One region of the Sphingomonas agrestis genome, then DNA from elsewhere that is predicted to be linked to it. Evidence: predicted binding sites of a transcription regulator. Region 1 holds the regulator's gene; each other region holds the start of a gene.
What was found. Region 1 encodes LexA, which represses DNA repair genes until DNA is damaged. Its sites were predicted from a motif close to GTTCCNCNCTTGTTCT; they were not measured.

Region 1 (9,909 bases):
GCCTCTGCATCGCCCGCGTTGCCGCGGCACTATGGCCGCGCCAAGGCAATTGTGCGTTCGCCCCAAACGCCTTAACCGGGCCTGCATGATCCTGGTCATCGACAATTACGACAGCTTCACCTGGAACCTCGTCCATTACCTGATGGAGTTGGGCGCCGAGGTGCAGGTGGTGCGCAACGACGCGCTCACCGCGCGCGACGCGGTGGCGAGCAACGCCCAGGCCTTTTTGATCTCGCCCGGCCCGTGCACCCCCAACGAGGCGGGGATCAGCCTCGACCTGGTCGCCGCCTGCGCCCACCTCAAGAAGCCGCTGCTCGGCGTTTGCCTGGGCCACCAGGCGATCGGCCAGCATTTCGGCGGCAAGGTCGTGCGCGGCGGACTGATGCACGGCAAGACCTGCCCGGTCGCACATGACGGCACCGGGCTGTTCGAAGGGCTCCCCTCGCCTTTCACCGCGACGCGCTATCACTCGCTGATCGTTACCGACATTCCCGACACGCTGCTGGTTAACGCCACCGCCGACGACGCCTCGGTAATGGGCTTCCGCCACGCCGAGCTGCCGATCCACGGCGTCCAGTTCCACCCCGAGAGCATCGCCACCGAGCACGGCCATGCGATGCTGGCGAACTTCCTCAAGATGGCCGGGATCGAAGCGAAAGCGCTCGCCTGAGCCCCGTTACGATGCAGTGCAAACCATCGGCACCATCCGCCCCACTGCATACGTGACCCGCTTGCCCTTGCCGCGGATGCTATACCGCGGATTTTCGTACCAGAAACCCGACCTCACCGGCTTGCGCTGCAGCACGATCTCCTCGTTGCTGCCCGGCGAGACGATCCGCGCGGTCTCACCCGAATATTCGACGATCATCCCCGGCGCGCGGTCGCAGGCATAGGTCACGCGCATGTCGGTCATCGCCGGCGGCCGGTGCTTGCAGCCCGCCAGCAACCCGAGCGCGACGATCGCCAACAGGATACGCATGCCACTTCTCCACTTGTCCGTGACGACGCCTCTACCGCGTCTCGCCAGCGCACACCACAGCCCGGCTTGGCCGCCCCCCAACAGGATTTGCTCGACTCGCGCCGCCGCCCCCGGAATAGAGGCGCGGTGACTGTCTCGACGCTCCTGCCCGATCCTTCCTCGCCGCTTGCCCGCGAAAGCGCCGCGCAGGCCTTTACCGACATCCTGGACGGCACCGTCCCGGAGCCCGCGATCGAGGCCTTCCTGATCGCGCTTAGCACCCGCGGCGAGACCAGCATCGAGATCGCCGAGGCCGCACGGGCGATGCGCTCGCGGCTGATCCCGATCACCGCCCCCGCCGGCGCGATCGACGTCTGCGGCACCGGCGGCGACGGCCACCACACGCTCAATGTCTCGACCGCGGTCAGCCTCGTCGTCGCGGCGTGCGGCGTGCCGGTCGCCAAGCACGGCAACCGCGCCGCCTCGTCCAAGGCGGGGGCCGCCGACACGCTGGAGGCACTCGGCCTCAACCTCGATCGCGCCGGCGCGCGCGCGCAGGAGAGCCTGGACGAGATCGGCATCGCCTTCCTGTTCGCCCAGCACCACCACCCTGCCCTGGCGCGGCTCGGCCCGCTGCGCCGCCGCATCGCCCGGCGGACGATCTTCAACCTGATGGGCCCGCTCGCCAATCCCGCGCATGTCACGCGCCAGCTGATCGGCATCGCCCGCCCCGATTACGCCCCGATCTATGCCGAGGCGCTGGTCCAGCTCGGCGCCGAGGCCGCGGCGATCGTCTCGGGCGAAGAAGGATTGGACGAGCTTTCGACCGAAGCGAGCAGCGTCATCGTCAATGTCGGCAGCGCCCGGCTGCCCACGCGGATCACGCCCGAGGACGCCGGCCTGCCGCGCCACCCGCTCAGCGCGATCCGCGGCGGCGACCCCGAATATAACGCGCTTGCACTGCGCCGCCTGCTCCAGGGCGAGACCGGGCCTTACCGTGATGCGGTCCTGCTCAACGCCGCCGCCGCGCTGATGGTCGCCGGCCGCGCCGACACGCTCGTCGATGGCGTCGAGGAGGCTGCCGAGGCGATCGACGCCGGGCTTGCCAACGCGCTGCTCGACTGCTGGATCGCCTTCGCATGACCATCCTCGACAAGATCCTCGCCACCAAGCGCAGCGAAGTCGCCGCGCGCCGCGCCGCGCCCACCGAGCGCCCGACGCCCAGCGCGCCGCGCGGGTTCAAGGCGGCGCTCGACGCCAAGGTGGCGGCAGGCGGCTATGGCCTGATCGCCGAGATCAAGAAGGCGAGCCCGTCCAAGGGGCTGATCCGTGCCGATTTCGATCCCCCCGCGCATGCCCGCGCCTATGCAGCCGGCGGCGCGGCGTGCCTGTCGGTGCTCACCGATTACGAATATTTCCAGGGGCATGAAGACTATCTGATCGCCGCACGCGCCGCCTGCGACCTCCCCGTGCTGCGGAAGGACTTCATGGTCGATCCCTGGCAGGTCGCGGAGTCGCGGAGCATCGGCGCCGACGCAATCCTGATCATCGTCGCCGCGCTCGACGACGGCGCGATGGCCGAGATCGAGGCCGCGGCCTTCGAACACGGCATGGACGTGCTGGTCGAAGTCCACGATGCCGACGAGCTCGAACGCGCGCTCAGGCTCAAGTCGCGGCTGATCGGGGTCAACAATCGCAACCTCAAGACCTTCGAAGTCGACCTTCAGAAAACCTACGAACTCGTCCGCCATGCGCCCAGGAATTGCACCTTCGTTGCCGAGAGCGGCCTCACCACCCGTGCCGATTTGGACGCGATGGCCGAACACGACATTCGCTGCTTCCTGATCGGCGAATCGCTGATGCGCCAGGACGATATCGAGGCCGCGACAAGGGCGATGGTGGGATGAGCAAGGCGATGCCAATCTCCTTCTCCCCGGTGAGGAGAGGGATCCTATGACCAACCTCACCCATCTCGACTCCACCGGCGCCGCCCACATGGTGGACATCGCCGGAAAACCCGTCACTGCGCGCGAAGCCGTCGCCACCGGCCGCATCACCATGTCGGCGCAAGCCGCCGCCGCGATTCGCGAAGGCAGCGTCCAGAAGGGCGACGTCCTCGCCACCTCGCGCATCGCCGGGATCATGGCCGCCAAGAAGACCGCCGAGCTGATCCCGCTCTGCCACCCCCTTCCCCTCACGCGCGTGGCGATCGACCTCGCCCCCGACGCGAGCGGCGTCACCGTCACCGCCACTGCCGCTACCGAAGGCAAGACCGGCGTCGAGATGGAGGCGCTCACCGCTGCCAGCGTCGCGCTGCTCACCCTCTACGACATGGCCAAGGCGCTCGATAAGGCGATGGTCATCGGCGATATCCGCCTGCTCACCAAGACCGGCGGCAAATCGGGCGACTGGGCCGCCTAACTTCCCGCTCCCCTCCAGGGGAAACGGCCGGGAGGGGCGCAGTGTGTCTGCGGCCCTGACCGCATGGCCCGATCCCACGGGAACACCTCTGCCCCGCCCTCGTTGTGCCGCTTCGAACGAACCCGGCCGCCCCAGCGTTAGGGATTCTACAACCGTCAAAATTAACCCGCCTTTGAGGCGGCACGAGCAAGGTCCGCGCCACGGGCTGAGTGGAAAGTAGAGTACATGAATCAGGCGCTCAGGTCCGCAACCATCTTCTCGCTCTCGGCCGATCCGCCGCGCGCGGTGCGCCAGCAGCCCGACACCCAGGCCGCATTCGACGCCGCCTGGCTCGCCAGCGACACCGAACGCTTTGCCTGCTCGCTCCAGCGTCTCAGTTCGGCCGGCGCGACGCTCCAGATCGGCGCCAGGCTCGCGGAAGCGGAGTCGATGCACCTCGAAATGGCGAGCGGCCAGCATGTCGCCGGCCGGATCGACTGGTGCGCCGACGGCGAGTGCGGTTTTGTGTTCGACGAGCCGATCGACATCATCAGCACGCTCGCGCGCACGCTCGCCAATCTCCCCGCCGAGCGCCGGGCGATGCCGCGCGTCGAGATCAACCAGCTCGTGTCGATCCGCAGTGGCGGCAAGGTCGAGCATGCCCGCACGCGCAACATCTCGCAGGGCGGCGTCGGCATCGACACGCGGCTCGAGCTCGCGGTCGGCGATGCGGTTCACCTCACCTTCGATGCGCTGCGCCCGCTCGACGGCATCGTCCGCTGGATCCGCGACGGCCAGGCCGGCATTGCCTTCCACGAGGAACTCGGCTGGCAGACGCTCATGCCGTGGTTCCGCCACGCCCAGCGCGCCCAGGCGCGCACCACGCCGACTCCACAGAACATCGAGAGCGAAGGCATGATTCCCGACAAGCACGCGATCCGGCTCGATGCGCCGGCCAGCGTGCGCGAGGGTGTGCGCTGGTGGAATGCGCGCGTCCGCGGGATCACTGCGCACCTCGTCGAACTCGAGACCCGCGCCGCGCTCGCCCCGGGCGCCCAGCTCTGGGTGTCGCTCCCTGAGATCGGCGGCGGCCCGGCGAACGTGATCGAGGCCGCGCATAATCGCATCCTCTGCGAGTTCCGCCTGCCGCTGCGCCCGCGCGACCTCAGCATGGTCTCAGGCGGAAGGGCGCCGCGGGAAGGCTGAGCGCTTGCGTCGCGGGCGCTTCCCGGCCCAAAGCCGGGTAATGCCCAAACTGCTCCCCGTCGCCGAAGCCCAGTCCCGCCTGCTGGCGCTCGCTCGGCCCTTGCCGGTCGAGCGGGTCGCGCTGGCCGAGGCGGCCGGTCGCTGGGCCGCTACCGACATCACCGCGCTACGCACCCAGCCTTATGCCGACCTCTCGGCGATGGACGGCTACGCGATACGCTTCGGCGACCTGCCCGGCCCTTGGCGCGTGATCGGCGAGAGCGCTGCCGGTCGCGCCTTTGCCGGCGAGGCAGGGCCGGGCGATGCGGTGCGGATCTTCACCGGCGCGCCCCTGCCCACCGGCACCGACACCGTCCTCGTCCAGGAGGAAGCGCGCCGTGAGGGCGATCGCGTATCGCTCGACGGCGAAGGCCCCGCGCATCTCGGCCGCAACGTCCGCCGCCGCGGCCTCGACTTCTCGGAAGGCGATCCGCTGGTCCGCGCCGGCGATCGCCTCACCCCGGCCGCGCTGGCGCTGCTCGGCACCGCGGGCCACGGGACGGTCGCCGTCTCCCGGAAGGTCCGTGTCGCGCTCGCCGCGACCGGCGACGAACTCGTCCCGCCCGGCGCGCCGATCGGCGAGGCCCAGCTTCCCGAGACCAATCGGCTGATGCTCGCCGCGCAACTCGCCGGGCTGCCCGTCGAGTTGATCGACCTAGGCATCCTCCCTGACCGCCAGGACGCACTCGAGGCCGCGTTCCGCGCGGTCGACGCCGATCTGCTCGTCACCAGCGGCGGCGCCTCGGTCGGCGACCACGATCTCGTCCAGCCTGCGCTCAAGGCAGTCGGCGCGACGATCGACTTCTGGCGGGTCGCGCTACGTCCGGGCAAGCCGATGATGGCCGGCCGGCTCGGCGAGACGCTGGTGCTCGGGCTTCCCGGCAATCCGGTATCGGCCTTCGTCACCACCTTGCTCTTCGTGCGGCCCGTGGTCGCGGCGCTTTCAGGCGCGGGCGATCCAATGCCGCGCACCCGCCCGGCGGTCCTGGGCGAACCCCTGCCCGCCAGTGGCGATCGCAGCGATTATCTCCGCGCCGAGCAGCGCGACGGGCGCGTCTTCGCCACCACGATCCAGGACAGCTCGATGCTGCGTACGCTCGCCCGCGCGACCTGCCTGATCGTCCGCGCGCGGGGCGCGCCGCCGGCTCAAATCGGCGACTCGGTGGAAATCCTCGACGTCGCTTGACAAGCGCCGGGAACATTGCATAAACGTTCCCAATCTGTTCTAGGAGGACCTGGATGCTCACGCGCAAGCAGCACGAGCTAATCTGCTTCATTGCCGATCGCCTGGCCGAGACCGGCGTTTCGCCCTCGTTCGAGGAAATGAAGGAGGCGCTCGATCTCAAGTCGAAGTCGGGCGTGCACCGGCTGATCAGCGCGCTCGAGGAACGCGAGTTCATCCGCCGCCTGCCCAATCGTGCCCGCGCGCTCGAAGTGCTGCGCGTGCCCGAGCGCGGCGACGCCAAGCCGGCGGGCAAGACGCGCGCGATGGAGCAGTCAACTTCGTCAACTTCGCGGTCAATTTCGTCCGGCTCAACGCCGCCGTCGCCGGCCAACGACGTCGTCGAGATCCCGCTCCACGGCCGCATCGCCGCGGGTACGCCGATCGAGGCGCTCGAAGGCGCGTCGATGCTCCCCGTCCCCGCCGCGCTGCTCGGATCGGGCGAGCATTACGCGCTCGAAGTCGCGGGTGATTCGATGGTCGAGGCGGGCATTCTCGACGGCGATTATGCGCTGATCCGCCGCACCGAGACCGCGCGCGACGGCGAGATCATCGTCGCGCTGATCGACGATGCCGAGGCGACGCTGAAATATTTCCGCAAGGAAGGCGCGATGGTCCGGCTCGACCCCGCGAACCGGGACTATAGCGCCCAGCGCTACCGGCCCGATCAGGTCCGGGTGCAGGGCAAGCTCGCCGGGTTGCTGCGCCGCTACTGAGCAGGCTGCGGGGACGGCGCGGCATATGGCGGCTGCACCGTCAACGGGTTTAGCCAGGGATGCGCCGTGCCGCGCCGCACGGTGCGAACCCGCGCATCGGCGAAGCTGATCGCTACACCACCCGTTCTGGCCAGCATTTCGCGGTCCAGCTTGAGCCAGCGCGGCGTGCAGCCCGGCGGCAGTCGTCGCTCGCTGACCACGATATCGGTCTTGCCGCACAGGTCGATCATCTCCCGCCACGGCACCAGGTACCCGCTCCGCGTCGCCAGCACGCGCCAGCGCCGGACACCCGATCGCACGTCGATCAGGCACAGATCAGGGCTGCACCGCGCGTCCGGCGCCTCGGAGAGCAGCGCAAGATCCTCCTCCGCGCCGCTATTCTCGCCGAGCATCGAGCGGGTATAGTCCCCTGCCCTGTCGCGCAGCAGCGCCATCTCGCCGTTCGACATCCGGATCGCCAGGTGCCGCCCGTCGCCCGTCACCAGCAGGTCGGGCGCCGGCGTCGCCAGCGCCCAGGCGAGCCCCGCCGCGAACGGCGCCGCGCCGATCCAGCGCACCGGCGTCCGCCACAGCGCCACCCATAGCCCGCCGACGACGATCAGCGCATACGCCCCGCCGGGCATCGCCGGCAACGCTGCAACGGCACCCGGCGCCGAGGCCGTGGCATGCGCCAGCCACAGCAGCAGGTCGAGCGCCCGCGCCGTCAGCCACCAGGCCGGCGCGCCGAGCCCGGCGAGGTCGAGCGCCAGTGCCAGTGCCTCGAGCGGCATTATGACGAAGGTGGTCAGCGGGATCGCGACGATATTGGCCAGCGCGCCGTAGATGCCGGCCTTGTGGAAATGAAATAGTCCGATCGGCATCAGCACCAGCTCGACCGCGATGCCGGTGAGCAGTAGCGACGCCAGCCCGCGCAGCAGGCGCCGCCCCTGCCCCTCCTCGCGCCGCCGAAACCAGCCGCGCACCCGCGGGCCCTCGTGCAGCGCCACGATCGCCGTCACCGCGGCGAAGCTCAACTGGAAGCTCGGCCCGGCCAGCGCCTCTGGCCAGAGCAGCAACACGACGAACGCCCCTGCCGCCACCAGCCGCAGCGTGATCGCCTCGCGCCTCAGGCTGAGCGCGAGCAGCACCAGCAACGCCGCCGCGCACGATCGGATCGTCGGCACCTCGGCGCCGGTCAGCAGCGTATAGCCGATCGCCGCGAGCGCGCCCGCCCCCGCCGCGACCAAGGGCAGCCGCCAGCGCAGCGCCAAAGTCGGGCTCAGCGCGAGCAGCTTGAGCACCAGCAGCATCGCCGCAGCGGTTACCGCCGTGACGTGTAGCCCGCTCACCGAGAGCAGATGCGCGAGCCCCGATCGCCGCATCGCCTCCGAATCCACCTCGGCGATCGCGCCCTGGTCGCCGGTGGCGAGCGCGCTGGCGATGCCGCCGGCGCTCCCGGCAATGCGCGACTGGATATGCCCCGACAGCCGCGTGCGCAGGTCCGCGCCGGGAGTCGCCGCCGGGCGCACGATCTCGACCGGCGAGAATCCCTTGCCGGTCGCGCCCAGCCCGGCGAACCACGCCACGCGCGCAAAGTCATACGCCCCCGGCACCGCCGCGGACGGCGGCGGCATCAGCCGTGCGCGCAGCCGGATCACGGTGCCGCGTGCGAGATCCTTCGGCGCATCGCCGATAGCTAGGTTGATCCGCAGCCGCGGCGGCAGATCGGCATGACCCAGCGGCGCCAGCGTTACCCGCACCATGTCGCGCGCCGGCAATTGCTCGACGCGCTCGACCTGCCCGGTCATCAGCACGACCGCCGGCCGTGCCAGCACCGGTGCCGCAACGCGCTCGGCGCGCCACCAGATCAGCGTGCATCCCGCCGCCAGCGTCAGCCCGGCGACTGCAAGCACCCGCGGCGCACGCCCGCCCCCGCCGAAGGCAAAAGCGCCGAGTCCCAGCGCCGTGCTGCCCAACACGAAAGCGATCCAGCGCGCCGCATCGGGCAGCACGAACCAGGCAGTGATCCCCGCCCCCAGCATCACCGGCAGCCACAGCACCAATTGCTCGCGTTCGGCCTCGAGCCAGCGCTCGATCCGATTGGCCAACTGGCGAACAGAGCCCACCGCCCCGATTTGAAGGGCGGGCAACCCCGTGCTAGGGGCCTCGGCGGCTGGACTGGCCATCGATTTTCAATTCTGGGAGCAGGCGCGGTTGAGCGCAACATCTGATACCGGCAGCAAGCCTGTCGTCACCCGTTTCGCGCCGTCGCCCACCGGGTTCCTCCATATCGGCGGCGCCCGCACGGCGCTGTTCAATTTGTTGTTCGCCCGGCACCACGGCGGCAAGTTCCTGCTGCGCATCGAGGATACCGATCGCGCACGCTCGACCGAGCCGGCGATCGCCGCGATACTCGATGGGATGCGCTGGCTCGAGCTCGATTGGGACGGCGAGGCGGTCCATCAATTCTCGCGCGCCGGCCGCCATGCCGAAGTCGCCCAAGCGATGCTCGCTGCCGGGCACGCGTACAAATGCTTCGCCACCGCCGAAGAGCTCGAGGCGATGCGCGCCGAGCAGCGCGCCAACAAGCAGCCGCTGCGCTATGACGGCCGCTGGCGCGATCGCGACGCAAGCGAAGCCCCGGAGGGCGCACCCTTCGTCATCCGCCTCAAGGCGCCGCGCGAAGGCAGCGTCACGATCGAAGACAAGGTCCAGGGGTCGGTCACCGTCAACAACAGCGAGCTCGACGACATGGTCCTGCTCCGCTCGGACGGCACGCCGACCTATATGCTCGCCGTGGTGGTCGACGATCACGACATGGGCGTCACCCATGTGATCCGCGGCGACGACCATCTCAACAACGCCTTCCGCCAGCTCCCGATCTATCGCGCAATGGATGCGATCGAGGGCGGCTGGGACGATCCGATCTACGCGCACATCCCGCTGATCTTCAACGCCGACGGCACCAAGATGTCGAAGCGCAAGAACGCAGTGGCGGTCGACGAGTACCGCGATCAGCTCGGCCTGCTGCCCGAAGCGGTGTCGAACTATCTCCTCCGTCTCGGCTGGGGCCATGGCGACGACGAGATCATCAGCCGCGACCAAGCGGTCGAATGGTTCGATCTCGCCGGGGTCGGCAAAAGCCCGTCGCGATTCGACATCAAGAAGCTCGAGAACCTCAACGGCCATTATATTCGCGCCGCCGAGGATTCGCACCTCGCCGATCTGGTCGCCAAGCGGTTGCCGTTTGAAACTAGCGAATCTCAGTCAACACTGTTGACTGCCGCGATGCCAGCGCTCAAGCCGCGCGCGGCGAATCTCAACGAGATCGCCGATGGTGCCATGTTCCTCTTCCGGACAAGGCCGCTGGAACTCGACGAGGGGGCCAG
Region 2 (9,909 bases), 1.5 Mb from region 1:
GGCGGACTCACCGCCGGGGCCGGGGCCGTGCCTGGGGTCTCGGTCATTGGCACGGGGGCAGTCGCCGGCGGCCGCGGCCGCCCGTCTTGCCAGCCTCCCGGCCGCGGCCGGCCCGGGCCGCCGGCGTCGGGCCCGGACGGACGGCCAGGCTGCCACCCCGGGCGAGGACGGCCCGGCGTTTCATCGGGTCCGCGCGGCGGCCCCGGCTGCGCGCCCGGCGGGCGTCCCCCCTGGCCCGGCTGCCGCGGCCGATCGATTCCCGGCCGGGGCCGCCCCGGACCGCCGAACCCCGGCCGATCGCCGGGCTTGTGCCAGTTCCCCGGCGGCGAGCCCTGGAACCCGCCCTCGCGCCAGCGGCGGAACTGCTCGGCCAGTGCCTGGCGCCGCAGCCGCTCGGCGGTCAGCCGGTGGCGCCAGTCGGCGTTGCGCACCGTCTCGCGATGGCGGCCCCAGCCGGGATGGCGGGTCATCCCATTGTCCCACAGCGCGACGCTGCCCCAGATCATCGGCCCGGTATCGATCCACGCCTGGCTGTCGACCGCGCGCCACTGCTTCTGCAGCATCGCGCGCAGCAGCAGCCGGCCGCGCGCGTACAGCTCGGCACCTTCGCCGAGATGTTCCGACCCCGCGTCGCGCGGCATCGCCCCGCCGTCGGGGCCATAGACCACCGCCACCGTCTCGCCCTCGAAGCCGAAGCTCATCCCCGGCCGCACCGCGAGGAACGGCCCGTCTTCGCCCGGTGCGAAATAGAAGCTGCGGATGCCGTCGCCGGTCTCCTCGACGACGATGCGGTGCCCGTCGGCGAGGTCCCACGCCCAGGGCTCGGCATCGTCGAAGGTGAAGGCATGGTCGGGCGGGGCGTCGCCGATCGCTTCCCACAGCGAGTCGGCGCGGTCGATGAACGCATAGGAATCCGGGCTCTCGATCGCGCTCCATGCCGGTGCCGGCGGCGCCTCGTACAGCCCGTCATAGGGCATCATGCATGCCGACAATGCCAGCGCCGCCGCCAGCGTGCCGAGCCGCGCCGCAACTCCCCGGTCCATCCTGCCCTCCTGTTCTTTCCCGCTCCGAACCTTCGCCCCGGGCGCTGAACAAAGGATGACCATGTCCTGCAACGAATTGAAAGCTTTGGAGCACTCCCCTCCCTGCTTTCAGAGAGGGGGATCTTCGATGACCAGCCTTACTCCCGCCGGAACAGGTTGTTCTTGAGCACTTCGTCCACGCGGCGGACCAGTTCCTCGGGCTCGAAGGGCTTGACCAGATAGTCGTTGGCGCCCGCTTCCATCGCCTCTTCCACGGCGTCCTCGCCCCCCTTGGCGGTCAGCATCAGGATGGGCGTGAGGTACAGCCCCGGCAGCCGCCGCAACGCGCTGAGGATGTCGACGCCCTGCATGCCGGGCAGCCCGCGGTCGAGGATCACCAGATCGGGCTTCTTGAACGCGATCGTCTCATAGGCCAGCGTGCCGTGCCCGATCACGCCGATCAGATGCCCGGCATCGGTCAGTACCTGCTGGACCAGCGCGCCGACCAGCTCGTCGTCCTCGACATAAATGATCCGTGCCATGCCGCCTCAGCGCTTCGCCGCAAGCAGCTCTTCGACACGGAACACGAGTTCGTCAGGATCGAAAGGCTTTTTCATATATTCGTTGGCGCCTGCGAAGCGCGCCAGTTCCTCGTCGCGGTCGCTGCGCCGCCCGGTGAGCATCATCACCGGCAAATCGGCATATTCGGGCATTTTCCGCAGCTCCTGGACGACCAGCACCCCCGAGACCTCGGGCATGTTGCAGTCGAGGATCAGCAGGTCCGGTCGCCGCGCCTTGACGATCTTGAGCGCGTCGGCGCCGTTGCTCACCAGCCCCGCGCCGTGCCCCGCCGCGATCAGCGCGTCGCGGGCCATCTCGCCCACGATCTCGTCGTCGTCCGCGATGATGATCCGTGCCATTCTGCCAAACCCTTCGACCCGCCCGAGGCGCCACATGCCACCCCTATTATAACGCATGATAAGCGCTATCGAGCCTGCGACGGATAAATTGCCCGGCACGCGGGTTCTAGTCCGCAACAAAAAATTGGCGATTTATCCTATAGTAGAGGTTGGGGTTTCAGGGAACTCGACGATGAACAACGCCATTCGGCACCGGTCGCGGACGATGATCGTGGCGGTGTTCCTGCTGCTGATCTGCTCCGCGGCCTCGGGGCTGTGGCTTGCCTCGCAGAAGCAGGCCGCGGAGAAATGGGTCCGCCATACCTTCGAAGTCTCCGAGCATCTCGCCAAGGTCCGCATCCTCAGCCTGCGCGCCGAAGTCTATCGCCGCGGCTACCTGCTCACCGGGACGCAGGAGGATTTCCTCGCGGTCGAAGCCCAGCGCGGCGTGCTGCCGCGCGAACTCGATGCACTGCGTTCGATGATCACCGACAATCCCGAACAGGGCGTCCGCGTCGCGCGGCTCGCCTCGCTGATCCAGGAGCGCCTCTCGGCCGCGCAGCAGACGATGTGGCTGCGCCGCACCGGTCGCACTGCCGAGGCGATCGCCGCGCTCGACAGCGCCGAATCGCACGCCGCCACGGTCCGCCTGCTCCGCACGATCAACGAAATCGAGACCGAGGAAGACCGCCTGCTCGCCGAGCGGCTCGATCGCGCCAACGCCTATGAACAGCCCGTCCGGATCGCGTTCGTCGGCAGTGCCTTCCTAGTCCTCCTGCTCGCCTTGCTCGTGCTGCGCGACCGCCGCGCGCGAATGCTGAGCCTGCGCGAGGCCAACGACCAGCTCGAACAGGACATCGCCCGCCGAGAGATCGCCGAGGCACAGCTCGCGTTGCTCGCCCAGAACGCCACCGACGCGGTGTTTCGCATCGATCTCGACGGCACCGTCACCTATGCCTCGCCCTCGACCGAACAGGTGCTCGGCATCCAGCCCGAGCTCGCCGTCGGCGGCTCGATGGCGGGGATGGTCCACAAGGAAGACAAGCCCGCGCTGTTCGACTTCTACACCCGCCTCGTCGCGGGCGAGATCGAGCGCGGCGTCACTACGAACCGGATCGCGAAATATGGCTATGCCGGCGTCGAGACCTGGATCGAGGCGAGTTGCGGGCTGGTTCGCGATCCGGCGAGCGGCGCGCCGATCGAAGTCATCGCCTCGCTGCGCGACGTCACCAAGCGCAAGCACCTGGAATTCGCGCTCGAGATCGCCCGCGCGCGCGCCGAGGCTGCGGCGAGCGCCAAGTCGAGCTTCCTCGCCAATATGAGCCACGAGATCCGCACGCCGATGAACGGCGTGCTCGGTTTCGCCGACCTGCTGCTCCACAGCGAACTCAACCATCAGCAGCAGCGCCACGCCCAGTTGATCGTCGATTCGGGCAAGGCGATGATGCGCCTGTTGAACGACATCCTCGACATCTCGAAGATCGAGGCGGGGCAGATGCAGATCGCCCCCGAGCGCGTCGATTTCCGCCACGCGCTGCGCAACTGCGTCAAGCTGATCGAGCCCGCGGTCGCGCAGAAGGGCCTGCGGCTGTGGTTCGATATCGAGCCCGAGCTGCCGATGTTCGTCCTGATCGATGGGCTGCGCCTGCGCCAGATCGTGCTCAACCTGCTCGGCAACGCCGTCAAGTTCACCGAAACCGGCAGCGTCTCGATCGAGGCCAAGCGCGGCTGGCACGATCGCCGCGCGCATATCGAGATCACCGTCGCCGATACCGGCATCGGCATCGCCCAGGATCGCCAGCCGGCGATCTTCGAGCAGTTCGTCCAGGCCGAGCAGTCTACCGCGCGGCGCTTCGGCGGCACCGGGCTCGGGCTTGCGATCAGCAGCCAGCTCGCCACGCTGATGGGTGGCACGCTGGTGATGGAGAGCGAGGAGGGCAAGGGCACGCGCTTCACGCTGCGCGTGCCGCTCAAGCTCGCCGACCCCGGCGACGCGCATGCCCCGGTGATCGATCCCCCCAAGCAGGAAGTCGAGCGCCCGCTGCGCATCCTCCTGGCCGAGGATCACGACGTCAACCAGGCGCTGGTGGAAGCGATGCTCGGCAAGCTCGGCCATGAGAGCGTCACCGCCGTCGACGGCGCGCAGGCGCTCGCCGCCGCGGTCGCCGCGGCGCGCTCGGCCGAGCCGTTCGATCTCGTGCTGATGGACATGCAGATGCCGGTGATGGACGGCATCCAGGCGACCAAGGCGATCCGCGACGCGGGCATCAGCGCCGAGACGCTGCCGATCCTCGCGCTCACGGCCAATGCCTATGCCGACGACGTGGCCGCCTGCCTCGCCGCAGGGATGCAGGCGCATGTCGCCAAGCCGGTCCAGCTCGCCGACCTCGGCAAGGCCATCCGCCGCTGGGCCCGCCCCGAGCCGCTGGCGATCGAACCCGATGCCGATGCCGGTGCGGATGCGGATGCGGATGCCGGGGAACCGGCCCCCGCCCCTGCCCCCAGGCCCGCGGCCAAGCTCGTCATCTCCCCCGAGCTGCGCGCCCGGTACGACACCCGCAAGGCCGAGTTGCTCGCGCTGGCCGAGCGCATCGCCGCCAGCGCCCGCTTCGACGACGAGGAGATTTCCGAGCTGCGCGGGCTGCTTCACAAGCTTGCCGGCTCGGCCGGGCTGTTCCACGAAGCGCAGCTTGGCGTCCGCGCCGCCGATCTCGAGGACGCGCTGGAGATCTGCCCGCTTGGCGAACGCCCCGCCAAGGTCCGCGAGGTTACCGAGGCGCTGACGCAGGCGGCGTAGGCGCACAGACGCCTAGTTGTGGCGCCTGCTCAAAGAGGCCTCAGCTGTCCGGACGGATAGCATGAAGTATCCGCATACCATCCTCGATCGATCCTTGCATCAACGTCAGGAGTCGAGGCGCCATTTCGCTCATGCGAGGTGCCGTCAGGTGCTTGTTCAAGGCATCACGGCTTACCCAGCGTTCATACGCGATGAAGACGCCAGCTTCATCGGCGACTTCATGCATTTCATAGTCGATGCACCCAGGATCGTTTCTAGACAAGGTGACCGCGCTCTTGAGAAACAAGCGCATATCGTCTTCGCACCCTGGCTTCGCCCGTGCTTCCCAGATCACGGACACAAAGTCTTCCGCACGCGACATTCTAGGTCTCCCATATTGCGTAGGCGATGATCGAAATCCGTTCCCGCATGCATCGTGGCCATATGGCTGGCACACTCGCAGCCTGACGCCTTGGACTCAGGCTTGCCTCGTCTCGTCTAGGCTTTGGGACCGTCCGGTACGATCGGCCGGTCGACTTCGAAGATGTTGCCCCACGGGTCGGAGAAGACCGCGAAACGCCGATTACAGGCTTCGAAATCCATCGGTTCGGAGAGGATTGTTACGCCGCGTTCCTTCAGCATCCTTACGGCTTCGTCCACGTCGTCCACGCGAAAGCCCACATGGTGAAAGCCGTATAGCGACAAGCTGTCGTTCAGATCTGCGTAGTGCGGCTTCCGTTGGGCGCCCGGGCCACCCATGAGCTCGATACGAACGCGGTTGTCGGTAGCAGGCGACAAATATCCGAATGTGATGCCGCCTTCATATGGCCAGCTATGCACGAGCCGAAAGTCCAGCGTCTCGGTATACCAGCGGACGCCTGCGCTGAAGTCGGGCACCCGGACGGCGACGTGATTGAGCCACCAGGAGGCGAAGGGGCTTGACGCATTCTCATAGTCCGGAGCGGCGGGCATCGGCATGCTGATCTCCATTCTCTCTCGCGGAAACTTTGGTGCGCGCTAGATTTATGGAGCTACGCTCAGCATTGGAATTCGCATTTCATGAACGCCCCTCCGAAGCCCGCAATCGCCCGGAAACTGCCGGTTCAGGCTCGCTCCATGGCGACGATATCGGCCCTGCAAACCGCAGCGATTCAAGTTTTGACACGGGAGGGACTCGGCCACTGCACCACGACTCGTATTGCGCGGCGGGCCGGCGTTTCTGTGGGCACGATCTATCAATACTACCCCAATCGCGACGTGTTGCTCGCCGCCGTGCTGGAACGGCACCTGGATGGTTTTTCCGCTTCGGTGATCGGCGCATGCCAGGAGGTTGCGGGCAAGCCGATCGCCGAGATGACCAGGCATTTGGTCGCGGTTCTGCTACGCCTGAAAATGCACGATCCGCAGGAAGCGGCAGTCCTCTACGCCGTCGCGGCCGAGAAGACCGGGAAGAACATCGCGCTCACGGTCCACAATCTGATGCTGCCTGCAATCGCCGAGATGCTGCGATCGGCACCGGACGCCGAATTCCCACGCTTGCGCGTCACCGCCGAAGTGTTCCTCAGTATCTTCCTCGGGCTGCCGCGAACAATGCTCGAGGGCTATGCCTCAGCCGAATTTACGGAGTCCCTGGCGACGCAACTGGAAACGGCGTTGCTGGCCTATCTGCAAGCGGTCGGCACCGGAACGGGCCCCGCGCACAACGACTAGGGGGAAATGCTTCAACGACCGCTCAAGCGCGTGCGGGTCATCCGTGCCATTGGGGCGCAGGCCGTCGCCGCCCACCCCTCGCAACTCCCGCTCCTCCTTCCTATCTCTGCCACTGGAATCCCCGCAAGAACAGAGATAGAACGCCCTTCATGAGTCTCACCCACATCTCCGTCCGCGGCGCGCGCGAGCACAATCTCAAGGGCGTGGACATCGATATCCCGCGCGACACGCTGACGGTGATCACCGGCCTCTCGGGCTCGGGCAAGTCGAGCCTCGCGTTCGACACGATCTATGCCGAGGGCCAGCGCCGCTATGTCGAGTCGCTGTCGGCCTATGCCCGCCAGTTCCTCGAGATGATGCAGAAGCCCGATGTCGATCATATCGAAGGCCTCTCCCCCGCCATCTCGATCGAGCAGAAGACCACCAGCCGCAACCCGCGCTCCACGGTCGCGACGGTCACCGAGATCTACGATTACATGCGGCTCCTGTGGGCGCGCGTCGGCATCCCCTACAGCCCCGAGACCGGCCTGCCGATCGCCGCGCAGACCGTCAGCCAGATGGTCGACCGCGTCCTCGCGCTCCCCGAGGGCACGCGCCTGCTCCTCCTCGCGCCCGTCGTCCGCGGCCGCAAGGGCGAGTACCGGAAAGAGCTCGCCGAGTGGCAGAAGGCCGGCTTCCAGCGCGTCCGCATCGACGGCGAGACCTATCTGATCGAGGAAGCCCCCGCGCTCGACAAGAAGTACAAGCACGACATCGAAGTCGTGGTCGACCGCCTCGTCGTGGGCGGCGAAATCGCCACGCGCCTCGCCGAAAGCTTCGAGCAGGCGCTCAAGCTCGCCGAGGGGCTGGCCTATGTCGACCTGGTCGACGGCGTGGTCCCCGGCCGCGAGGACGAGGCGGCTGCGGGCGGCAACATGAAGAACACCGGCATCCCCGCCAACCGCATCGTCTTCTCCGAGAAGTTCGCCTGCCCGGTCAGCGGCTTCACCATCGCCGAGATCGAGCCGCGCCTGTTCAGCTTCAACGCCCCCCAGGGCGCCTGCCCCGCCTGCGACGGCCTCGGCGAGAAGCTCGTGTTCGACGAGGACCTCGTCGTCCCCAACCACGACCTCAGCATCAAGAAGGGCGCGATCGTCCCCTGGGCCAAGTCCAACCCGCCCAGCCCCTACTACATGCAGGTCCTCGGCAGCCTCGCCCGCGAATTCGGCTTCAGCCTCGACACCCCGTGGCAGGACCTCCCCGTGGAGATCCACTACGCCATCCTCCACGGCACCAGGGGCAAGCCCGTCACGCTCACCTTCGTCGACGGCAAGAAGTCGTACGACGTCAAGAAGCCGTTCGAAGGCGTGATCGGCAACCTCAACCGCCGCATGCTCCAGACCGAGTCCGCCTGGATGCGCGAGGAGCTCAGCAAGTACCAGGCGAGCCACGCCTGCGAAGTCTGCGAAGGCGCCCGCCTCAAGCCCGAGGCGCTGGCCGTGAAGGTCGCGATGCGCGACATCTCCAGCGTCACTCGCCTCTCGGTGGTCGACGCGCTCGCCTGGTTTGCCGACCTCCCCGACCAGCTCACCCCGCAGAGCAAGGAAATCGCCCGCGCGATCCTCAAGGAGATCGACGAGCGGCTCGGCTTCCTCAACAATGTCGGGCTCGACTATCTCAACCTAGACCGCACCAGCGGCACGCTCAGCGGCGGCGAATCCCAGCGCATCCGCCTGGCGTCGCAGATCGGCTCCGGCCTCTCAGGCGTGCTCTACGTCCTCGACGAGCCGAGCATCGGCCTCCACCAGCGCGACAACGACATGCTGCTCGCCACGCTCCGCCGCCTGCGCGACCTCGGCAACACCGTCCTCGTCGTCGAGCATGACGAGGACGCGATCCGCACCGCCGACTACGTCATCGACATGGGCCCGGGCGCCGGCGTCCATGGCGGCGAGATCGTCGCGTACGGCAGCCTCGACGACGTCCTGGCGAACGAGAACAGCATCACCGCCGATTACCTCAGCGGCCGCCGCGAAGTCCCCCTCCCGGCCAAGCGCCGCAAAGGCAACGGCAAGAAGCTCACCGTCCACAATGCCACCGCGAACAACCTCACCGGCGTCACCGCGTCGATCCCGCTCGGCACCTTTACCTGCATCACCGGCGTCTCGGGCTCGGGCAAGTCCAGCTTCACGATCGACACGCTCTACGCCGCCGCCGCGCGCCAGCTCAACGGTGCGCGCATCCTCGCGGGCAAGCACGACCGGATCGCCGGGCTCGAGCATCTCGACAAGGTGATCGACATCGACCAGTCGCCGATCGGCCGCACCCCGCGCAGCAACCCGGCCACCTATACCGGCGCCTTCACCCAGATCCGCGACTGGTTCGCCGGCCTGCCCGAGGCGCAGGCGCGCGGCTACAAGCCCGGCCGGTTCAGCTTCAACGTCAAGGGCGGCCGCTGCGAGGCGTGCACCGGCGACGGGCTGCTCAAGATCGAGATGCACTTCCTCCCCGACGTCTACGTCACGTGCGACGTCTGCCACGGCCAGCGCTACAATCGCGAGACGCTGGAAGTGAAGTTCAAGGGCAAGAGCATCGCCGACGTGCTCGACATGACCGTCGAGGACGCGTTCGAATTCTTCAAGGCGGTCCCCCCGATCCGCGACCGCATGGCGATGCTCGCCGAAGTCGGCCTCGGCTACGTCAAGGTCGGCCAGCAGGCGACGACGCTCTCGGGCGGCGAGGCGCAGCGCGTCAAGCTCGCCAAGGAACTCGCCCGCCGCGCCACCGGCCAGACGCTCTACATCCTCGACGAGCCCACCACCGGCCTCCATTTCGAGGACGTGCGGAAGCTCCTCGAAGTCCTCCACGCGCTGGTCGAGCAGGGCAACACCGTGGTGGTGATCGAGCACAATCTCGACGTCATCAAGACCGCCGACTGGATCCTCGATCTGGGCCCCGAAGGCGGCGTCAAGGGCGGCGAGATCGTCGCCCAGGGCACGCCCGAGCAAGTGGCGAAGGAGCCGCGGAGCTTCACGGGGAAGTATCTCGCGCCGTTGCTGGAGCGCAGGAAGGGCGCGAAGCAGGCGGTGGCGGCGGAGTAACCAACAAAAGCCCCTCCCCTTCAGGGGAGGGGTTGGGGTGGGGCCTGTCCGCAGGCGAGACGACCGGGGGGAATGCAAATGCCACCACGCTACCGGCCAGAGTTCGAAGCCGCCCTCCGCCTTTTCGCCCGCGCCAGCACCGCAATGACGGCACAAGACTTCGAACCTCCGATCCTAGTCGGCGGCGGCGCGGTCGAGCTGTATTCGAACAGCGCCGTCACCACCGGCGACTTCGACTTGGTCACTGCCCGCCAGGAATCCCTGGAGCATATCTTTCGCTCTCTCGGTTTCGTCCGCCCCTCCGGTCCCGGCATCGCAACCCGCGGCTGGATGCATCCCGATCTCAAGCTCGGCTTCGAAATCGTCTCCTCGACCCTGCTCGACGGCTTGGCCGACCGCGACCGCATCCTGCTGGTCGATCT
Region 3 (9,909 bases), 260 kb from region 1:
AGCTCCTTGCCGAGTTCGCCGATCTGCCGGGCTTCCTTGGCGAGCTTTTCCTGGCGCCATACCGCTGCGACGGTGCGGGCGATCGCGATGAGGTTGGTCGGGGTGGCGAGCAGCACGCGCTTCTCGAAGGCGAAGTCCCACAGGGTATGGTCGTGCTCGAGCGCCGCCGACAGGAAATGCTCGCCGGGCACGAACATGATCACATAATCGGGCGCGTCCTCGAACTGGCTCCAATAGGCCTTGTTGCCGAGCGCGTTGATATGCGCCTTCATCGAAGCGGCGTGCGCAGCGAGGCCGACATGGCGCTCGCCCTCGTCGACCGCGCCGAACGCATCCTGATAGGCATTGAGCGACACCTTGGCGTCGATCACCAGCGCCCGCCCGCCGGGGACGCGGACGATCGCGTCGGGCCGCAGGCGGCCGCCATCCTCGCTCGCCGTGTTCACTTCGGTCTGGAAGTCGGTGTGCTCGGCCAAGCCGCAGGTTTCGAGCACGTTCTTGAGCTGCTGCTCGCCCCAGCGCCCGCGCGACTTGGGGGCGTTGCGCAGCGAATTGACCAGCTTGGCGGCTTCGCTGCTGACCTTCTCCTGACCGATCCGCATCTGCTCGATCTGGCCCTTGAGCTCGCCGAACGCATCGCGGCGCTCGGCCTCGACCTTGGCGACGCCCTCCTCATAGCGCTGGAGGCGATCGCTGACCGGCTGGAGCATCGACTTTAGGTTCTGGCCGGCGACTTCCTCGGATTGCCGGAAGCGGGCCTCGGCGCGTTCGAGAAAGGCCTTCTGGGTCTCGCCGAGCATCGTGGTGGCGAGTTCGCGGAACTGGCCCGCCATCGCCTCGCGCGCGCCCTTGAACTCCTCCAGCCGCTCTTCGAAGGCCTCCGCCCGGGTGCGGAGTTCGGTGAGCTGGAGCCGGGCTTCGTCGCGCTCGTCGCGGAGGAGCGTGTTTTCGTCGCGCAGCGCGGGGAGCTGGCTGGCGCGCTCCTCGGCGATGACGAGGTCGGAGATTGCCGCCTTGAAGTCAGCTTCGCGCTTGTCGCGGTCGGCGCGCGCCTGGGCGACGCCACGGTTGCCGACGAACCAGCCAAGGGCCAGGCCCGCGAGCAGCGCGGCGATGACGACGATGAGTGCGAGCGAGTCCAAATACGCCTCCCGGAACAGAAAGCGAACCTAGCGGGCAGATGGCTGTGAGGCAATACGCGCTGCACCTACTCCGGCGCAGGCCGGAGCATTGGCAATTTACGGGTTCACCTTGCCCAGCGCTCCGGCCTTCGCCGGAGCACCATAAGGTGGCTTACGCAGCGGCCTTGCGCGCCTTGGAGAGCTTCTTGAGGATCATGTCGCGCTTGAGGCGCGAGAGATAGTCGATGAACACGATGCCTTCGAGATGGTCCATCTCGTGCTGGATGCAGGTGGCGAGCAGGCCCTCGAAGACCTCGTCATGGCTCTCCCCCTTCTCGTCGAGCCACTTGACCCGGCAGCGCGCGGGGCGTTCGACGTCGGCGAATTGCTCGGGGATCGAGAGACAGCCTTCGGTATAGACCGACTGCTCCTCGGCGGGATCGAGGATCTCGGGATTGATGAATACGCGCGGGGCGCGGATCGGCTTGCCCTCCTCGTCCTCTTCCTCCTGCAGGTCCATCACCACGACGCGCTTGGGCACGCCGACCTGGATCGCGGCGAGGCCGATGCCGGGGGCGTCGTACATCGTATCGAACATGTCGGCGATCAGGTCGCGCAGTTCGTCGTTCACCTCCACCACGGGCTGGGAGATGAGGCGCAGGCGCGGATCCGGGACTTCGACGATGGGTAGAATGGCCATCGCGACGATTTAATTCGCCCCGGGCTTCGCCGCAAGTGTCGGAAACTACGCGACCGGGCGGCGCGCGCGGAGCGCCTGGGCGAGCGTGCCCTCGTCGAGATAGTCGAGCTCGCCGCCCACCGGCAGGCCGTGGGCGAGCTGGGTGATGCGGATCGGATAGGTTTCGAGCCGCTCGGCGAGGTAGTGCGCGGTGGTCTGACCGTCGAGCGTGGCGTTCATCGCGAGGACGACCTCATCGATCCCGCCGGCAGCGACGCGGCGGACCAGGCTGTCGATCCGGAGATCCTCGGGCCGGACGCCTTCGAGCGCGGAGAGCCGGCCGCCCAGGACATGGAATTTCCCCGGAAACAGCCGCGACCGATCGAGCGCCCAGAGGTCGGCGACTTCCTCGACCACGCAGAGCGACCGCGCGTCGCGGCGCGGATCGGCGCAGATCGCGCACGGGTCGCTGGTGTCGACATTGCCGCAGATCCCGCAGGTGCTGAGGCGCCGGCTGACCGCAGTGAGCGCCGAGAGCAACGGATCGAGCGCGGTCTCGCGCTTCTTGAGCAGATGGAGCACCGCGCGCCGCGCCGAGCGCGGGCCGAGCCCGGGAAGGCGCGAGAGCGCCTGGGTCAGTGCCTCGATTTCGGGGGATGCCATGTGCCCAGACATAGGGGCTTGCGCACCGCCCTGCCAAGCGGCGAGAGGGGCATATGCGGATCATCTTCATGGGCACGCCCGAATTCGCCGTCCCGACGCTCGACGCGCTGGTCGCGGCGGGGCACGAAATCGTGGCGGCATACAGCCAGCCGCCGCGGCGCGGGAATCGGGGCAAGACCGCCCCCTCCCCCGTGCATGCCCGCGCCGAGGCGCTGGGGATCGCGGTGCGCACGCCCTTGTCGTTCCGCAGGGAGCCCGGGGCGATCGAGGCGTTCGCGGCACTGGAGGCGGACGTGGCGGTGGTCGCCGCCTATGGCCTGATCCTGCCTCAGGCGGTGCTCGACGCGCCGCGGCTCGGCTGTCTCAATGTCCACGGCTCGCTGCTGCCGCGCTGGCGCGGGGCGGCGCCGATCCAGCGCGCTATCCTGGCGGGGGATGCCGAGACGGGCGTGGGGATCATGCAGATGGAGGCCGGGCTCGACACCGGGCCGGTGCGGCTCGAGGGACGCACCCCGGTTGGCGGCAAGACTGCGGGCGAACTGACAGCGGAATTGAGCGCGATGGGCGCGGGGCTGATGGCGAAGGTGCTCGGCGATTTCGATCGCTATCCGGCGGTGGCGCAGCCCGAGGATGGCGTCACCTATGCCGCCAAGATCGACAAGGCAGAAGCGCGGCTCGACTTTGCGCGGCCGGCGGTGGAGGTCGAGCGGCAGGTGCGCGCGTACAATCCCGCGCCGGGGGCGTTCTTCGAAGTGGGCGGCGAGCGTATCCGGGTGCATGCCGCCGAGATGGTCGCCGGCAGCGGTGGCATCGGCTCGGTGCTCGACGAACGGCTGACGATCGGCTGTAGCGAAGGCGCGATCCGGCCGATCCTGGTGCAGCGCGCGGGACGTGGCGTCATGACGTCAGCCGAGCTGCTGCGGGGGTTCGCGATCCCGGAGGGCACGCGGCTTTGACGCGGTTTGCACTCACGGTGGAGTTCGACGGCCGCCCGTTCATGGGCTGGCAGCGGCAGGATCACGGCCCCAGCGTCCAGCAGGCGATCGAGGAAGCGGCGTTCGCGGTTACCGGCGAGCGCGTGGCGGTGCATGCCGCGGGCCGGACCGATGCAGGCGTGCATGGGCTGGGCATGCGCGCGCATCTCGACATTGCCAAGCCGATCGCGGCGTTCCGGCTGATGGAGGCACTCAACGCGCAGGTGCGGCCCAATCCGGTGGCGATCCTCGAATGCGTCGAAATGCCCGAGGACTGGCATGCGCGCTTCTCGTGCCTGGCGCGGCATTACGAATATCGCATCGTCAACCGGCGTGCGCCGCTCACCTGGGAAAAGGGGCTGGCCTGGCGGATCGCCGCCGACCTCGATGCCGAGGCGATGCACGACGCGGCGCAGCTGCTGGTGGGACGGCATGACTTCACCACGTTCCGCTCGGTGCATTGCCAGTCGGAGAGCCCGCTCAAGTCGCTCGACCGGCTCGACGTGGTGCGCGCGGGCGACCGGATCGCGGTGTATGCCTCGGCGCGGTCGTTCCTGCATCACCAGGTGCGCTCGATGGTCGGGTGCCTGGGGCTGGTCGGCCAGGGCAAATGGACTGCCGGCGATCTGCGCGATGCGCTGGAGGCGCGCGATCGATCGCGGCTCGGGCTCAACGCGCCGCCGGACGGGCTGTTCTTCGTCCGGGCCGACTATCCCTGACGGCTGAACTTCGCCGCCAGCTCGACATGGGTCGACCAGCGGAACTGCCCTACCGGCTGGACCCAGTCGAGGGCGTAGCCAGCCTTGCCCAAAATCTCAGCATCGCGTGCGAAGCTGCTGGGATTACATGATACATAGGCGATTAATGGTGCCGTGCAAGTCGCGATCTGGGCGACCTGCTCGCGGGCGCCCGCGCGTGGCGGATCGAGCACGACGACCTCGAAGCGCGACAAGTCGCCCGCGGTCACCGGCCGGCGGAACAGGTCGCGATGGTCGGCGAAGACCGGGCGCCCCGCGGCTCCGGCGGCCGCCTTGAGCGCCAGGATCGGATCGCGCGCCGCTTCGGCGGCATAGACCTTTGCCTGGGGGAAGGCGAAGGTGAAGGTGCCGAGCCCGGCGAACAGATCGGCGACGGTCCGCGCATCGCCGGCGATCTCCCGCACCGCCGCGACCAGCGCATCCTCGCCCTCGGGCGTTGCCTGGAGAAAATTGCCCGGCGGGAACGGCACGGGCACGCCGCCAAGCGTCACCGTGACGGGCTCGGGCTCGTAGCGCGCGCCGGGTCCGAAGCCCTCATCGATCGAGAGGCGGGCGAGATGGTGGCGGTGCGAGAAGGCGCTGAGCGCCTCGGCCGCGGCGAGCCCTTCGGCGTCGAGCCCGTCGATCAACACATCGGGGCCTTGGTCGGTCCGGGCCAAATGGACGTTGATCCGGCGGTTGCCCGGGATCAAGGCGGCGAGCACCCCGCGCAGGGGGCTGACCAGCGCGAACAGCTCGGGGGCGAGGACGTGGCATTCCTCGATATCGATCAGCTCGTGGCTGCCCTGCCGCGTGAAGCCGAGCCGGACCTGGCGGCCGCGGCGCTCGGCATGGAGCGTGGCGCGGCGGCGCGTGCGTGGCGGCGAGAGCAAGGGCGCGCGGACATGGGTCTCCAGCCCCTGCGCGGCCAGCGCCCCCACCACGCGATCGACGATGAACTGCGACCAGCTCGCGTCGTCGAGATGCTGGAGCTGGCAGCCGCCGCATTCGGGGAAGTGCCTGCACGGCGGTACCTGGTGGTGCTGGCCGGGAATGACGCTGCCGTCCTGCGCCAGCCGGTCGCCCGGCGCAGCGAAGGCGACATGACGCCCATCACCGGTAACGCCATCGCCGCGCGCCGCGACGCGGAGGACGAGATCGTCGTTCACAGACATTCGGAGACCGCCTGGGGGATGTGCATCAGCAGCGCATCGGCGATCAGCGCCGGTCCTGCAAGCTGCGCCGCGCGCGCATGGAGCCAGACGGCGGCCTCGGCAGGGGCGACGCCCTTGCCTTCCTGGACGACCTGCGCGGCGAGCAGCCCGGCGAGCACGTCGCCGGTGCCAGCGGTCGATAGCCACGGCGACGCGCCCGCGAGCACGCGCACCGCGCCTTTGGGCGAGGCAATCACCGTATCGGCGCCCTTGTGGACGATCGTCGCCCGCGTCGCCGCGGCGGCGGCGAGGGTTGTCTCGATCTTGCTGCCCTGCCCTGCGAACATCCGGTCGAACTCGCCCGAATGCGGCGTGAGCCAGGTCGGCGCGGCACGCGTCTCGAGCCAGGCCGCCGCATCGCCGCCGAGCAAGGTCAGCGCGTCGCCATCGAGCACCAGCGGCTTGGGCACGGCGAAGGCCGCACGCAGATAGGCCTCGGCGCGGCGATCACGTCCGAGCCCAGGGCCGAGCACCACGGCGTCGATCCGGTCCCAGCCGAGGAATTCGGTCAGATCCTCGGCGCTGCGCACCTCGCGGCGGACGAGCGCGTCGGGGCCGCCGCTCCACGGCCTGTCACCGGCGAGCACGACATAGCCCGCCCCGCCCGCCATCGCTGCCTGCGCGGCGAGGCGCGCGGCGCCGGGCATTGCGCCCTCGATCACCGCGACGAGCCCGCGGCTGTATTTGTGGCTGTGCACCCCAGGCGTCTCGATCTGCGGCCGCGCGACGCTGCGCCGGCCGGTCTCGACCGGAATGCCGATATCGGCGAGCAGCACCCTGCCGCAGCGCTCCAGTCCGCAATCGAGCAGGTGTCCGGGCTTGAGCGCGCCGAGCGCCAAGGTGACGTCGATCCCGCGCGGTGCACCGAGATCGGCGCCGCTGTCGGTGTCGATCCCCGAGGGCAGGTCGATCGACAGCACGAACTCGGCCTGCTTGACCAGATCGGCGAACACCGCGGCAAGCCCACGATCGAGCGGACGCGTCATGCCGGTGCCGAACAGCCCATCGACCAGCACCGGGCGCGGGCGCGCGGCATATAGCGAACTGGTCGGCCCCTGCCACAGCGCCTGCATCCGCTCGGCGGCGCCGGGTGCAGGCGCGCCGGTGGCGACGAGGATGACGTCATGGCCCTCGGCATGGAGGAGCCGCGCGGCGACATAGGCGTCGCCGCCATTGTTGCCGGGTCCTGCGAGGATCAGGATCGGACGCCCCACAGCGAAGCGCGCGACTTCGCGGGCGACGGCGGCCCCGGCGCGTTCCATCAGTTCGTCCTGCGAGACGCCGCTGGCGAACACGGCCTCCTCGGCCGCGCGCATCTGTGCGGCGGTGGCGATCGGTGCGCCCGACGGGATCATTGCCGCACGGTCGCGGGAAGCCGGTAGCGCGCGCCGCCCAGCGCCACCTCGATGCTGTCGGGGCCGATCGGGGTGACCTTGGCAGGCTCGGCACCGTCGGCGGCGATCACGCCGCGGCCGTCCTGGGTGACCTGGAGGCGGTGGAAGGCGCCGTCGGGGTGGCGGAGCGTCAGGATGACGCCATTAGGGGTCTCCTCGCGGTCGAGGGTGCAGAGCGGGGCGAGATCGACCGTGCCTGGGGCGGCGCAGGGGATTTTGGGAACTTCCGGGGTTGCCGCCACGACTTCATTCGATGGCTCGAAGGCATTGGGAACAACGTCCTCCGTCGACTGCCCCCCGCACCCTGCGAGAAGCAATGACAGCAACAACCACCGTTCGCCCTGAGCTTGTCGAAGGGCCGTTCTTCTTGGCTTCGAGAAAGGACGGGGCTTCGACAAGCTCAGCCCGAACGGATTTTTGGAACCCGCCTCAAATATCCGCGTAGACATGGCGTTCGGCGCTGGCTCCCGGGTGCGTAACCGCACCCTTATAAGCAGGGCCGACATTCTGGGAATAGCGCCAGAGCGCGCCGGACTGGTAATCGTTGACCCGTGGCTGCCACTTGGCACGACGCTCGGCGAGCACCTCCTCGGGAACGTCGAGGTCGATCGTCCCGGCTTCGGCATTGATGCGAATGACGTCACCATCCTCGACCAGCGCAATCGGGCCACCATCGGCCGCTTCGGGGCCGACATGGCCGATGCAGAAGCCGCGCGTGCCACCCGAGAAGCGTCCGTCGGTGATCAGCGCGACCTTCTCGCCCAGCCCCTGGCCATAGAGCGCCGCGGTGGTCGAGAGCATCTCGCGCATCCCAGGGCCGCCCTTGGGGCCCTCGTAGCGGATGACGACGACGGTGCCTTCCTGGATCGCATTGGCCTCGACCGCGGCGAAGGCGTCCTCCTCGCGCTCGAACACCTGCGCAGTGCCGGTGAACTGGAGGCGGTGCATGCCTGCGACCTTGACGATCGCCCCCTCGGGCGCGAGCGAGCCGCGCAGACCAACCACGCCGCCGGTGGGCGTGATCGGCGTCTTGGCGTCATAGATTACCTTCTGGTCGGGGTTCCACGTCACCTGGTCGATATTCTCGCCCAGCGTCTTGCCGGTGACGGTCATGCAATCGAGGTGGAGCAGGCCTTCGGTCGCAAGCGTCTTCATCAGCATGTAGATGCCGCCGGCGTCGTGCATGTCGCGCGCGACATAGCGCCCGCCGGGTTTCAGGTCGGCGATATAGGGCGTGGTCTTGAAGATCTCAGCGACGTCGAACAGGTCGAAATCGATCCCGCACTCGTTGGCCATTGCCGGCAGATGGAGCGCGCCGTTGGTCGAGCCGCCGGTCGCGGCGACGATCCGCGCGGCGTTCACGAACGCCTCGCGCGTGCAGATGTCGCGGGGACGAAGGTTGCGCGCGACCAGCTCCATCACCTGACGGCCGGCAGCCACCGCAATCTCTTCACGCGATTTGTAAGGTGCTGGAGCCATGTTGCTATTAGGCAACGACAAACCGATCGCCTCGCCAACACAGGCCATCGTGTTCGCCGTATATTGCCCGCCGCACGCGCCATGGCCCGGGCACGCCGCCTTCTCGATCTCGGTCACCTCGGAAAGCGGGCATTTGCCGGCGGAGAAACGACCGACCGCCTCGAACACGTCGATCACGGTGAGGTCGCGGTCATGCCAGCGGCCAGGGAGGATCGAACCGCCATAGACGAAGATCGACGGCACGTTGAGGCGCAGCATCGCCATCATCATGCCCGGCAACGACTTGTCGCAGCCCGCGAAGGTGACCAGGGCGTCGTAGCAATGACCACGGACGCTGAGCTCGACCGAATCAGCGATGACTTCGCGGCTGGCGAGCGAGGACTTCATCCCCTGGTGGCCCATGGCGATGCCATCAGTGACGGTGATCGTGTTGAAGCGCCGCGGCAGTCCGCCCGCCTCGTGCACGCCGGCGCGACACCAGTCGGCCTGCTGGTCGAGCGTGGTGTTGCACGGCGCGCTATCGTTGCCCGCGGAGACGACGCCGACGAACGGCCGGGCGATCTCCTCCTCGGTGAGGCCCATGGCATAATAATAGCTGCGGTGCGGCGCGCTCTCCACGCCGACCGAGACGTGACGGCTGGGGAGCTTGGACTTGTCGAATCGTTGGGTCATGATGCGCAAGCCTATGTCGCGGACGACCCATTTGACGCAAGACTATTGCGCAAAGAATTTGCCAGTTCCGCCAGGGCCGTGCTCCATCGCGCGACGCCGGCGGGATGGCCGATCAGATCGTTGCGGATCTCCAGCGCCACCGAAGGGATGCCATTGCCCTCGGCATGGCGGTTGAGCGTCGCGTTGAGGAGCCGGCCCGAATAGGGCTCGTTGTCGCCGGTGAGGAAGCCCTGGGCGCGCAGGAAGTCGATCGCAGCGTGCGCGGCGCGGGTGTCGCGGTTATACAGTACGCCGACCTCCCAGAGGCGCGGCGTGCCGCCATGTTCGAGGCACGGCGTGAAGCTGTGGACCGAGAGGATCAGCCGCGGCCGCTGCGCACGGATACGGCGCGCGAGCAGGCGATGATAGGGCGCGTGGAAGCGGGCGATGCGCGCGGCGCGGTCGACCGTGTCGTTGCCGAGGATCGCATGGCCGTCGCTCCGATGCGGGATCAGCCCGACATGGTCGGGCTCGCGGTGGAGATCGATGACCAGCCGCGACACGGTGGCGAGGATCGCCGGCGCGTCGAGCGCTGCGGCGAGGCTGCGGGTCAGCGGCCCGGCGCCGATGTCGACCGCGATGTGCAAGTCGAGCAGTTCGGGCGCGATGCCGAGGTCGATATCGGGTGGCACCGCATTTGAGGCATGATCGCAAATCAGCAGAATATCCTGCTGTTTTCCTTCGAGTAGTTCGGCAACCTCGCTCATCGATAGGCCGGCTTGCGGCGCGCGCGGAACGCGGCGAGCCCCTCGGCGAATTCGGCGCCGCCGAACGCGTCTTCGAACGCCTGGCCGAGCCCCTCGCCGCCTGCGAGCGTCTGCTTGAGCAGGCGAACGGCCTGCGGAGCATTTTCAGCAATCGCAGCGGCGAGTGCGGCAGCCGTCTCCCCCGCCTTCTTCGCGCGCAGCTCGACCAGGCCGATGCGCTTGGCCTCGTC

Region 2: uvrA (excinuclease ABC subunit UvrA) is a predicted target of LexA. The motif match lies at 6,534-6,549, and genes of this name have one in related genera.
Region 3: RZN05_RS05315 (DNA recombination protein RmuC) is a predicted target of LexA. The motif match lies at 1,154-1,169, and genes of this name have one in related genera.

The regions. Positions count from the first base shown of each region.
Region 1 is NZ_JAWJEJ010000001.1:1,521,839-1,531,747, forward strand. It holds gene RZN05_RS06525 (anthranilate synthase component II) at 86-670, shown strand; gene RZN05_RS06530 (hypothetical protein) at 677-979, opposite strand; gene trpD (anthranilate phosphoribosyltransferase) at 1,106-2,101, shown strand; gene trpC (indole-3-glycerol phosphate synthase TrpC) at 2,098-2,865, shown strand; gene moaC (cyclic pyranopterin monophosphate synthase MoaC) at 2,912-3,379, shown strand; gene RZN05_RS06550 (PilZ domain-containing protein) at 3,605-4,564, shown strand; gene RZN05_RS06555 (molybdopterin molybdotransferase MoeA) at 4,605-5,789, shown strand; gene lexA (transcriptional repressor LexA) at 5,843-6,541, shown strand; gene RZN05_RS06565 (ComEC/Rec2 family competence protein) at 6,535-8,562, opposite strand; gene gltX (glutamate--tRNA ligase) at 8,735-9,909, shown strand, end outside.
Region 2 is NZ_JAWJEJ010000001.1:69,677-79,585, reverse strand. It holds gene RZN05_RS00380 (hypothetical protein) at 1-1,043, opposite strand, end outside; gene RZN05_RS00375 (response regulator) at 1,181-1,564, opposite strand; gene RZN05_RS00370 (response regulator) at 1,571-1,942, opposite strand; gene RZN05_RS00365 (hybrid sensor histidine kinase/response regulator) at 2,115-4,718, shown strand; gene RZN05_RS00360 (putative quinol monooxygenase) at 4,759-5,079, opposite strand; gene RZN05_RS00355 (VOC family protein) at 5,196-5,675, opposite strand; gene RZN05_RS00350 (TetR/AcrR family transcriptional regulator) at 5,814-6,407, shown strand; gene uvrA (excinuclease ABC subunit UvrA) at 6,557-9,487, shown strand; gene RZN05_RS00340 (hypothetical protein) at 9,632-9,909, shown strand, end outside.
Region 3 is NZ_JAWJEJ010000001.1:1,260,281-1,270,189, reverse strand. It holds gene RZN05_RS05315 (DNA recombination protein RmuC) at 1-1,142, opposite strand, end outside; gene def (peptide deformylase) at 1,294-1,821, opposite strand; gene recR (recombination mediator RecR) at 1,867-2,463, opposite strand; gene fmt (methionyl-tRNA formyltransferase) at 2,517-3,419, shown strand; gene truA (tRNA pseudouridine(38-40) synthase TruA) at 3,416-4,156, shown strand; gene RZN05_RS05290 (class I SAM-dependent RNA methyltransferase) at 4,147-5,349, opposite strand; gene RZN05_RS05285 (NAD(P)H-hydrate dehydratase) at 5,340-6,743, opposite strand; gene RZN05_RS05280 (hypothetical protein) at 6,740-7,024, opposite strand; gene ilvD (dihydroxy-acid dehydratase) at 7,212-8,933, opposite strand; gene RZN05_RS05270 (N-formylglutamate amidohydrolase) at 8,945-9,679, opposite strand; gene RZN05_RS05265 (enoyl-CoA hydratase/isomerase family protein) at 9,676-9,909, opposite strand, start outside.